Regions from separate parts of the Streptomyces sp. NPDC029122 genome, predicted to be linked through region 1. Evidence: riboswitches for the same ligand, from Rfam matches in the RefSeq annotation. Region 1 holds a riboswitch; each other region holds the start of a gene.
What was found. A riboswitch is a leader RNA that binds a small molecule or an ion and turns the genes downstream of it on or off. The one in region 1 is predicted to bind cyclic di-AMP.
Positions count from the first base shown of each region.

Region 2: it holds a riboswitch for cyclic di-AMP, as region 1 does, so the genes downstream of both, ACZ4WZ_RS22465 (M23 family metallopeptidase) here and ACZ4WZ_RS08245 (M23 family metallopeptidase) in region 1, are expected to answer to the same signal.
Region 3: it holds a riboswitch for cyclic di-AMP, as region 1 does, so the genes downstream of both, ACZ4WZ_RS12780 (transglycosylase family protein) here and ACZ4WZ_RS08245 (M23 family metallopeptidase) in region 1, are expected to answer to the same signal.

Region 1 covers NZ_JBVHWK010000005.1:20,017-23,278, forward strand. Annotated here, with positions in the region: gene ACZ4WZ_RS08240 (SGNH/GDSL hydrolase family protein) at 1-501, opposite strand, end outside; gene ACZ4WZ_RS08245 (M23 family metallopeptidase) at 665-1,672, opposite strand; cyclic di-AMP (ydaO/yuaA leader) riboswitch at 1,677-1,839, opposite strand; gene ACZ4WZ_RS08250 (tyrosine-protein phosphatase) at 2,158-2,976, shown strand; gene ACZ4WZ_RS08255 (aspartate aminotransferase family protein) at 3,056-3,262, opposite strand, start outside.
Region 2 covers NZ_JBVHWK010000020.1:23,888-27,149, reverse strand. Annotated here, with positions in the region: gene ACZ4WZ_RS22475 (M16 family metallopeptidase) at 1-364, shown strand, start outside; gene ACZ4WZ_RS22470 (M16 family metallopeptidase) at 385-1,752, shown strand; cyclic di-AMP (ydaO/yuaA leader) riboswitch at 1,971-2,130, shown strand; gene ACZ4WZ_RS22465 (M23 family metallopeptidase) at 2,143-2,952, shown strand; gene ACZ4WZ_RS22460 (GntR family transcriptional regulator) at 3,177-3,262, shown strand, end outside.
Region 3 covers NZ_JBVHWK010000008.1:151,258-154,519, forward strand. Annotated here, with positions in the region: gene ACZ4WZ_RS12770 (cytochrome P450 family protein) at 1-78, shown strand, start outside; gene ACZ4WZ_RS12775 (LysM peptidoglycan-binding domain-containing protein) at 194-1,252, shown strand; cyclic di-AMP (ydaO/yuaA leader) riboswitch at 1,527-1,698, shown strand; gene ACZ4WZ_RS12780 (transglycosylase family protein) at 1,701-2,435, shown strand; gene eno (phosphopyruvate hydratase) at 2,750-3,262, shown strand, end outside.

The sequences.
Region 1 (3,262 bases):
CAGGGACCAGAGGTCGAGCACGGGGCAGCCGTACCGGTCGGCGATGGCGCGGACGTGCGCGCTGTACGTCGCGACCTTGCCGCGCAGGTGCTTGAGGACCGGCACGCCCCGGGTGTCGAAGCCGGTCGTCACCATCACCAGGCCGACGGAACTCGTGAGGTCGGCCACGGCCGCCTCGAACCGTTCCGCGACGTCGTCCGGGTCGCTGCCGGGGCGGATGATGTCGTTGCCGCCCGCGCAGAAGCTGACGAGGTCCGGTGCGAGTTCCTTGGCCCTGGGGACCTGGTCGGCCACGATCTGGTCGAGGAGCTTGCCCCGCACGGCCAGATTCGCGTAGCGGAAGTCGTGCTCGTCGCGCTGATCGGCCAGGAGCACGGCGAGCCGGTCCGCCCAGCCGAGATAAGAATCCCCGGGTCCCGGGTCCCCCACGCCCTCGGTGAAGCTGTCCCCGATCGCCGCGTACGAGCCGATGGTCTTCAGTGTCGTCTTCGTCGCTGCCACGGAAAGACATCCTTCACCTTGGCAACCAACCTACGCCAACGTAATGAGGGGTTGACGGGCCGTGATCTATACCACGCAGGGGATAAGGAATAAGTACACGTGGGGCCGGGACCCCCCTCGGGTCCCGGCTCCACGCGGGTCACCGTGCCGACGGCGGGTGCCGTCAGATGCTCACGCCCTTGGAGCGGAGGTAGGCGAGCGGGCTGACGTCCGAGCCGTAGGACGGGCCCGTGCGGATCTCGAAGTGGAGGTGCGGGCCGGTCACGTTGCCGGTCGCGCCGGAGAGGCCGATGGCCTGGCCGCCGGTGACGCTCTGGCCCGCCGAGACGGACAGCGAGGAGAGGTGGGCGTACTGGGAGTACTTGCCGTCGGCGTGCTTGATGACGACCTCGTTGCCGTACGCGCCGCCCCAGCCTGCGGAAACGACGGTGCCCGCGCCGACGGCCTTCACGGTGGTGCCGGTGCGCGCGATGAAGTCGACGCCGGTGTGGTAGCCGGAGGACCACATGGCTCCGCTCGCCCGGTACTGGGTGGAGACACCCCCGGCGACGGGGGCGGTGAACCCGGAGGCGGTGGCGGGCGCGGAGGCCTTCTCGCTCTTGGCCGCGGCGCCGGAGCCCTGGGCGGCCGTGCCGCCGGAGGGGCGGGCCGCCGTGCCGCCGGAGCCCTTGGCCGTGCCCTGCGCGGTGCCCTTCGGGGACGAGCTCCCGCCGGTCTTGCCCTTGGAGCCGGCCGGAGCATCGCTCGAGGATCCCTCGGCCGGGGCCGCAGGGGCCTTCGGGGCGGGGGCCGCGGCCCGGCCGCCGCCGAGGGTCAGCTTCAGGCCCGGGTGGATGAGGGACGGGTCGGCGCCGACGGCCTCGCGGTTGTCGGCGTACAGGCGCTCCCAGCCGCCGTCCAGCCGGCGCTCGGCGGCGATCTTGGAGAGGTAGTCGCCGGGCACGACCGTGTAGACGGTGGGTGCGGCGGCGGGGGCCTGCGACGGCAGGGCTTCGGGGGCCTGCGCGCTCTGCGCGGGCGCGGCCTCGGCCGGGGCGGCTCCCGGGGCGGCGTGGGCGCCGACGGCACCCATCAGCGGGAGCGCGAGGGCCGCCCCGCCGGTTCCCGCGACGGCGAGACCGCGGGATATGGAACGGGACTTCGGACGGCGGTGCTTACCCTTTGCGGGCATGGCGGATTCCTCTCCGGCGCCTGCGAGGTGAGCTGTCGGGTTCGGACTGGAGATGTCCGGCCGTACGTGCGGAGCACGGGTTCGGCTTCACCCCAAGCTGCGCCGGAAACGCTCCGGAACAGCGGCCTACCTGGTTCCCCCGCTCCTGCCGCGCGCGATGGTCGGGTGCGGTTCCCGGGCGGCGGCAGGATTAGGCGGTCCACCCGGATCGATCGCGAAGGTAATCGAGCGGGGCACCGGGCAACAAGCCGTGAATTACCTGACGCAATCGCAGATATGAAGGATCAATGGAATTCCGGTCACCCTGCGTCCATTCCGCACCATCAACAACCCCCTCCACAAGGCAATTCGGTTTTCGTGATCAGGCACGCACGGTCACCGTATGATCTGGCTCACGGGGCCCTGCCCGATCTCGCCTCCACATACGGCAAGTTGCTCCCAACCGGATCAATTCGGACACCACAGGACCACACGGAGGAATACACGTGACTCAGCAGATACCCCAGCCCCTTCCGGCCGGACACCAGCCCGGTGCGGAGCTGTCCGGAGTGCGCAACTTCCGTGATGTGGGCGGGTTGCCGACCACCGACGGACGGAGGGTCAGGCCGGGACGACTGTTTCGAAGCGGACATCTGGCGCATGCCACCGAAACCGATGCAGAGTTCCTCGGATCGCTGGGACTGCACACCGTCTTCGACTTCCGCAACGCAGCCGACCATGCCCTGGAGGGCCCGGACGTCGAACTGCCCGGTGTGCGCAACGTGAACATTCCGCTGACGGACCCCGCCGACGGCCGCGAGTTCTGGAAGATGGTCCGCGACGGCGAGCTCGACCAGCTCCGCGGACTCCTGGGCGAGGGCAGAGCGGCCGCCCGCATGAGGGACTCGTACCGCACGATCATCCACACGCGCACCGCCGAACAGAGCCGCGTCGTGCACGCGCTCGCGCTGGACAGCGTGCCGGCGCTCATGCACTGCGCCGCCGGCAAGGACCGGGCGGGGCTGTCGGTCGCGGTGACCCTGCTCGCCCTGGGCGTGGAGCGCGAGGCGATCGTGGCGGACTACCTGGAGTCCAGTGCCCCGCACAACCGCTACCGGGTGCGCCGGGGCGGCGACGCGCCCGAGGCCCGCTCCCCCGAGGTGATGGAACTGCTGGCGCCCCTGTTCGACGCCCGCGCGGAGTACCTGCTGGAGGCCTTCACGGCCATCGACGAACGGTGGGGCGGCGTCGACCGCTACCTCGCCGAGGGGCTGGCGCTCGCCCCCGAGACCCTGGAGCGGCTGCGGGACCGGCTCCTGGACTGAGCGCAGGAGCCGGACGGGCAGCCGGAGGGGGCGGAAGGCGGCCGGAGGGGGCGCGGACGGACCCCCTCCGGCCGGCGCCTCAGCGGTTGCCGACCGCCTGCTTCATCAGGGTCCTGCCGAAGTCCCACATGAGCCCGCCCCCGCCGTGCGCCTCGTCCATGACCTCCTGGAAGGCACCGACGAACCGCTCCACGTCCGCCTCGTCCACGATGAGCGGCGGGATGAGCTTGATGACCTCCAGGTGGTCCCCGGAGACCTGGGTGAGGATCCGGTGCCTGCGCAGCAG
Region 2 (3,262 bases), on a different contig from region 1:
CGTCGAGGTGCCCGCCATCGAGGCGGCCGTGGACGAGGAGCTCGCGCGGTTCGCCGCCGAGGGCCCGACGGCCGAGGAGATGGAGCGGGCACAGGCGCAGCTGGAGCGCGAGTGGCTGGACCGGCTGAGCACGGTGGCCGGACGGGCCGACGAACTGTGCCGCTTCGCGGTGCTGTTCGGCGACCCGCAGCTGGCCCTGACCGCCGTCCAGCGGGTGCTGGACGTCACCGCCGAGGAGGTGCAGGCCGTGGCCGCGGCCCGACTGCGCCCCGACAACCGCGCGGTACTGGTCTACGAGCCGCTGGCCGGCGCCGAGGCCCACGAGACCGAGCAGCACGACGAGAACGAGGGGGCGGAGCAGTGAGCGACACCGCAGCCGTCACGATGACCTTCCACCCGCGGCCGCAGGCCGGCGAGGCGAAGCCGTGGGCCTTCCCGGCCCCCGAGCGTTCCACGCTCCCCAACGGCCTGACCTTGCTGCGCTGCCACCGCCCCGGCCAGCAGGTGGTGGCGGTCGAGGTCAACCTCGCGGCCCCGCTGGACGCCGAGCCCGAGGGGCTCGACGGGGTGGCCACGATCATGGCCCGCGCCCTGTCGGAGGGCACCGACAAGCACTCCGCCGAGGAGTTCGCCGCCGAGCTGGAGCGCTGCGGCGCCACGCTCGACGCCCACGCCGACCACCCCGGCGTGCGGGTCTCCCTGGAGGTCCCGGCCTCCCGGCTGCCCAAGGCGCTCGCACTGCTCGCCGAGGCCCTGAGCGCGCCCGCCTTCGCCGACAGCGAGGTCGACCGCCTGGTGCGCAACCGGCTCGACGAGATCCCGCACGAGCTGGCCAACCCGCAGCGCCGCGCCGCCAAGGAACTCTCCAAGGAGCTGTTCCCCGCGACGCTGCGCATGTCCCGTCCGCGCCAGGGCACCGAGGAGACGGTCGCGCGGATCGACGCCGGCGCCGTACGCGCCTTCTACGAGGCGCACGTACGCCCCTCCACCACCACCGCGGTGGTGGTCGGCGACCTGACCGGCATCGACCTGGACGCCCTGCTGGCGGACACCCTGGGCACGTGGACGGGCGACACGGCCGCGCCCCGCCCCGTCCCGCCGGTGACGGCCGACGACCGGGGCCGCGTGGTCATCGTGGACCGGCCGGGCGCCGTCCAGACGCAGTTGCTGATCGGCCGGATCGGCCCGGACCGGCACGACATCGTCTGGGCACCGCAGGTGCTCGGCACCTACTGCCTCGGCGGCACCCTCACCTCCCGCCTGGACAAGGTGCTGCGCGAGGAGAAGGGCTACACGTACGGCGTGCGGGCCTTCGGGCAGGTGCTGCGTTCGACCGCCGACGGCAAGGGCGCCTCGATGCTCGCCATCAGCGGTTCGGTGGACACCCCCCACACGGGTCCCGCGCTGGAGGACCTCTGGAAGGTGCTGCGCACCCTCGCGGAGGGCGGACTGACCGACGCCGAGCGGGACGTGGCGGTGCAGAACCTGGTGGGCGTGGCCCCGCTGAAGTTCGAGACGGCCGCCTCGGTCGCCGGCACGCTCGCCGACCAGGTGGAGCAGGAGCTGCCGGACGACTTCCAGTCGCGGCTGTACGCGCGGCTGGTCGAAACCGGTACGGCGGAAGCCACTTCGGCCGTGGTGAGCGCCTTCCCGGTGGACCGCCTCGTCACCATCCTGGTGGGCGACGCCGCGCAGATCGAGGAGCCCGTCCTGGCCCTCGGGATCGGCGAGGTCACCGTCGTCTCCAACTGAGCGGCGCACCGCCTGAGACGGGCCGGCAACCGGCCCCGTTTCCAGGGGGCTTCGGCGGAACATCCGCCGAAGCCCCCTTTGTCCGTTTGGTGGAGTGGCTGCGTGTATGCGGTGTGGCGTACGCAACAAAAGCGCTCGTCTGTTTGGCGATTGACTGACGATCCGCCTAGCGTCGGCCGTGCTGTTCGTCAGTTCGTACCCGCCGCACCCGCGGCACCGGACAGCGATCGCCGAGTCCCCGTCAGGCGCGAGCCTGGGGAGCCGGGGACCCACATGCGTCCCTGGGGTGAATCGGACCCCCTCGCAAGAGGAGGCCCGTAGGAGACCTTCCTGCTCCGAACCCGTCAGCTAACCCGGTAGGCGAGAGGGAAGGAAAGGATCACCCCCTTCATGGCGTTTGGCAGTCGTGCCGCCGGTTCTGGTAAGCACCGTGGTTCCAGCCGTCTGAGCCGCAAGACCGCCGGCTACGCCGGCATCGCCGCCCTCGCCACCACGGGCGTGGTCGGCACCCTGGCCGCTCCGGCCTTCGCGGCGGACAACAGCAGCGCTCCGTCCATGGAGGACACCGGTCAGAACGCGATCGTCGTCGCCGACGGTCTGCAGGACGACATCGAGGTCCAGGCCGAGTCCCAGCAGCGCGCCGCCGAGGCCGTCGCCGCCCAGGCGCAGGCCGAGGCCGAGGCGAAGCAGCGGGCCGCCGAGGCCAAGCGCGCCGCCGAGGCCGCCGAGGCCAAGGCCAAGGCCGAGCGTGAGGCCGCCGAGGCCAAGGCCAAGGAGGAGGAGCGCAAGCGCTCCAACGCCTTCGTGGCCCCGGTCAGCGCCTCCGTCACCACCCAGTACGGCGCGGGCGGCGGCATGTGGTCCTCCGGCAGCCACACGGGCATCGACTTCGCCGTCGCCCAGGGCACCTCCGTGCACGCCGTTGGCGCGGGCACCGTCGTCGAGGCCGGCTGGGGTGGCGCGTACGGCAACAACGTCGTCATCCGCCACAACGACGGCACCTACACCCAGTACGGGCACATGTCCTCGCTGAACGTCTCCGTCGGCGAGCAGGTCGGCGCCGGCACGGTCATCGGCCTGTCGGGCAACACGGGCAACTCCAGCGGCGCGCACCTGCACTTCGAGGCCCGCACGGGCGCCTCGTACGGCTCGGACATCAACCCGCTGACGTACCTGCGCAACCGCGGCGTCGGCATCTGACCCGCAGCGCGCTTCACCGAAGAAGGCCCCGGCTCACCGAGCCGGGGCCTTCTTCGTCGTGCCTTCTTCCGCCGCGTGTCCGCCGCTGTCGCCGTCGCCTTCGCGCCACCGGCCGGCCGTCGATTGTTCCGGATTTCCGGGCCCGCTCGGAAATTATCGCGTGTTGCAATAGAGTCGCAGCACGGCCACGATAAACCGAACCGAAACCCAGCGGAGGTCCGGCCTTGCGTATTCCGGCGCACGCGGTGTGCACAGCGATTCGCGACGATATCGTCTCCGGATTCTTCGGGCCGGGCGGCCGGCTCACCGA
Region 3 (3,262 bases), on a different contig from region 1:
GACCTGCGCTGGCGCGGCGGACTCATCATGCGTGGCCTGCGCACCCTCCCGGTCCGCTTCACAGTCCCGAACGCCTGAGGGCGCGCGCGAAGCGGAACTGACCGGAAGTCAGTCCACTCCCGAACTTGTGACATCCGTTCGAAGGCGGCTAGGTTCTGCCGTTACCCCGCCGTTATACGAAAGGTGCAGTCTCATGCTTCCCGGGAACGGCCGCCACAGACGCCCCCGCCAGGTACCCGCGATCGTCGTCACCGCAGGAGTCACCGGCTCCGCGCTGGCCATGCCGCTGCTCGCCGCCACCGGCGCGAGCGCGGCCGACACCGCCACGTGGGACAAGGTCGCCGACTGCGAGAGCGGCGGCACCTGGAGCGCGAACTCCGGCAGCGGCGCCTACGGCGGCCTGCAGTTCACGCTGGAGCAGTGGAAGAACGCGGGCGGACTCGCGTACGCGGAGCGCCCGGACCTCGCCAGCCGCTCCCAGCAGATCGCGGTCGCCGAGCGGGTGCTGGCCTCCCAGGGCCCCCAGGCGTGGCCGCTGTGCTCCGCCTCGGCCGGGCTGACCCAGCAGGGGCCGAAGCCCGAGGTGGACCCGGGCGACAACAAGAACCCGGGGCCCGTCGCGCCCACCCCGGCCCGGCCGGACGAATCGGTGCCGGTCACCGGCAAGGGCAAGCCCTCCACCGACTTCGGGGCGCCGACCCCGGCGCCGAACAGCCCGTCCACCGGCCCGAGCGTGCTGCCGGACTACCCGCTCGGCCCCTCCAGCGGACTGCCCGTCATGCCGGAGCCGGACTTCACCGTGCAGCCCACCACGCCCCCGGTCTCCCCGACCGCCCCCGGCACCCCCGTCGCCCCGGTCTCCCCGACCGCGCCCGGCACCCCGACCTCCCCGGCCGACCCGACGGCCCCGGCCGTCCCGGGCCTCACGCCGACCGCCCCGGCCGTCCCGGGCACCCCGTCGGGCACCCCGTCCGGCACCCCGTCGGCCACCCCGTCCGCCGAGGCGGGCGACGGCGGGGGCAAGCACCGCGGCCCGGCCGCCGTCGAGCTGCCGGCGGCGCCTGGCGCGGCGTCAGCCGCCGCCACCGATCCCACGTACACCGTGAAGCCGGGCGACAGCCTCGCGGCCATCGCGGACGCCAAGGGGGTCAAGGGGGGCTGGAACGAGCTCTACAAGGCCAACGAGCAGGTCATCGGCGGGGACGCGGACCTCATCAAGCCGGGCCAGAACCTGGATCTAACCAAGGAATAGGGGCAGTTCGGGCATCCAATAAGACTTGAATGTCCGTTATCGGTAAATGAGACATGCATCTCTTCCGGTCAACTGGCGTGTCTCGTTCCGGAACTTCCGCAAACCCCGCTCCGACCTGCGCAAACGCGCCTTTGAGGAACGCAAGTAGGCCGGTTTCTCCCCAAAATCACACGTTGAACATCGGGGAGAGACCTGTCTACCTTCTGAATCGCTCGCCACCGCGGGCTCCTTCGACCGCATCGCCGAATCCTGCCGGCGGACGGAGGGAACAGTCGTCGCGCAAGCGCCGAAGGCAGGAGCGGGGGAACCAAGGTAGGCGCCGGGAGAGGCCGTTGAGAGACGGCCGCGTACCGGCTAGGGGTGAAGACACGCGCCGCGCCGCGTGACCGGGCAACTCATCCGCCCGAACCCGACAGCTCACCTCGAAGGCGTCGGTGAGGAGAAATCCATGCTGCTTTCCGGCAAGGGCAAGCACCGCCGCGGCTCCAAGGCCGTCCGCATCGTCACGCTCGCCGGTGTCGCCGGTGTCGCCGTCGCGGCCCCGCTGATGGCCGCGGGCACCGCCAGCGCCGCCACGGCGTCCGAGTGGGACAAGGTCGCCGCCTGCGAGTCCGGCGGCAACTGGTCCATCAACACCGGCAACGGCTACTACGGCGGTCTGCAGTTCTCGGCCTCCACCTGGGCGGCGTACGGCGGCAAGGCCTACGCCTCGCAGGCCAACCAGGCCAGCAAGGCCCAGCAGATAGCCATCGCCGAGAAGGTCCTCAAGGGCCAGGGCAAGGGCGCCTGGCCGCACTGCGGCGTCGGCCTGTCCAACTCCGCGTACACCGGCGGCGGCACGGCCACCCCGGCCAAGCCGAAGCCCGCCACCAAGCCCGCCCCGGCCAAGCCGGCCCCGGCCAAGCCCGCCCCGGCGAAGCCGTCCACGCCGAAGGCCGACACCGAGACCAAGGGCTCCGGCTCCGGCTCGGGCAACTGGACCCCGGCCAAGCCGTCGACCCCGAAGACCGAGGCCCCGAAGACGGGCAACGGCACCTACGTGGTCAAGGAGGGCGACACCCTGGGCACCATCGCCGAGGCCAACAAGGTCAAGGGCGGCTGGGAGAAGCTCTTCGAGCTCAACAAGGACACCGTGTCCGACGCCGACCTGATCTTCCCGGGCCAGAAGCTGAAGCTCGCCTGAACGTCCGCGTAACACTCGCGGCACCCCGCAGCATCCCCACCGCCCGGCGCGTATCCCCCACGCGCCGGGCGGCGGCATGTCGTGCGCCGGTACCCGCATAGCGGAACCGGACCTCCGGCTTCCGATGCCCGGCCCGCCGCGGAACGCACAGGAACACGGGCCCTATGTCCCGGAAGGCGGGCATTCGGCACCTTTTTCGTCCCAGGACCCGGGCGGTCGGGCAGCCCACTGCCCCGAGCCGGTTAGGCTCTAGTCGGCAGGGCCGTCCCACGGCCCCACGCCACCGCACACCCAGCGTCACATCCCAGAAGGAGATGCTCGTGCCGTCCATCGACGTCGTCGTAGCCCGGGAAATCCTGGACTCCCGAGGCAACCCCACGGTCGAGGTCGAGGTGGGCCTCGACGACGGCAGCACCGGCCGTGCTGCCGTTCCGTCCGGCGCCTCCACCGGTGCCTTCGAGGCCATCGAGCTCCGTGACGGTGACCCCAACCGTTACATGGGCAAGGGCGTGGAGAAGGCCGTCCTCGCCGTCATCGAGCAGATCGGCCCGGAGCTCGTCGGCTACGACGCCACCGAGCAGCGCCTGATCGACCAGGCCATGTTCGACCTCGACGCCACCGACAACAAGGGCTCGCTCGGCGCCAACGCCATCCTCGGCGTCTCCCTGGCCGTCGCGCACGCCGCGTCCGAGGCCTCGGACCTGCCGCTGTTCCGCTACCTCGGCGGCCCGAACGCGCACCTGCTGCCCGTTCCGATGATGAACATCCTCAACGGTGGGTCGCACGCCGACTCCAACGTCGACATCCAGGAGTTCATGATCGCCCCG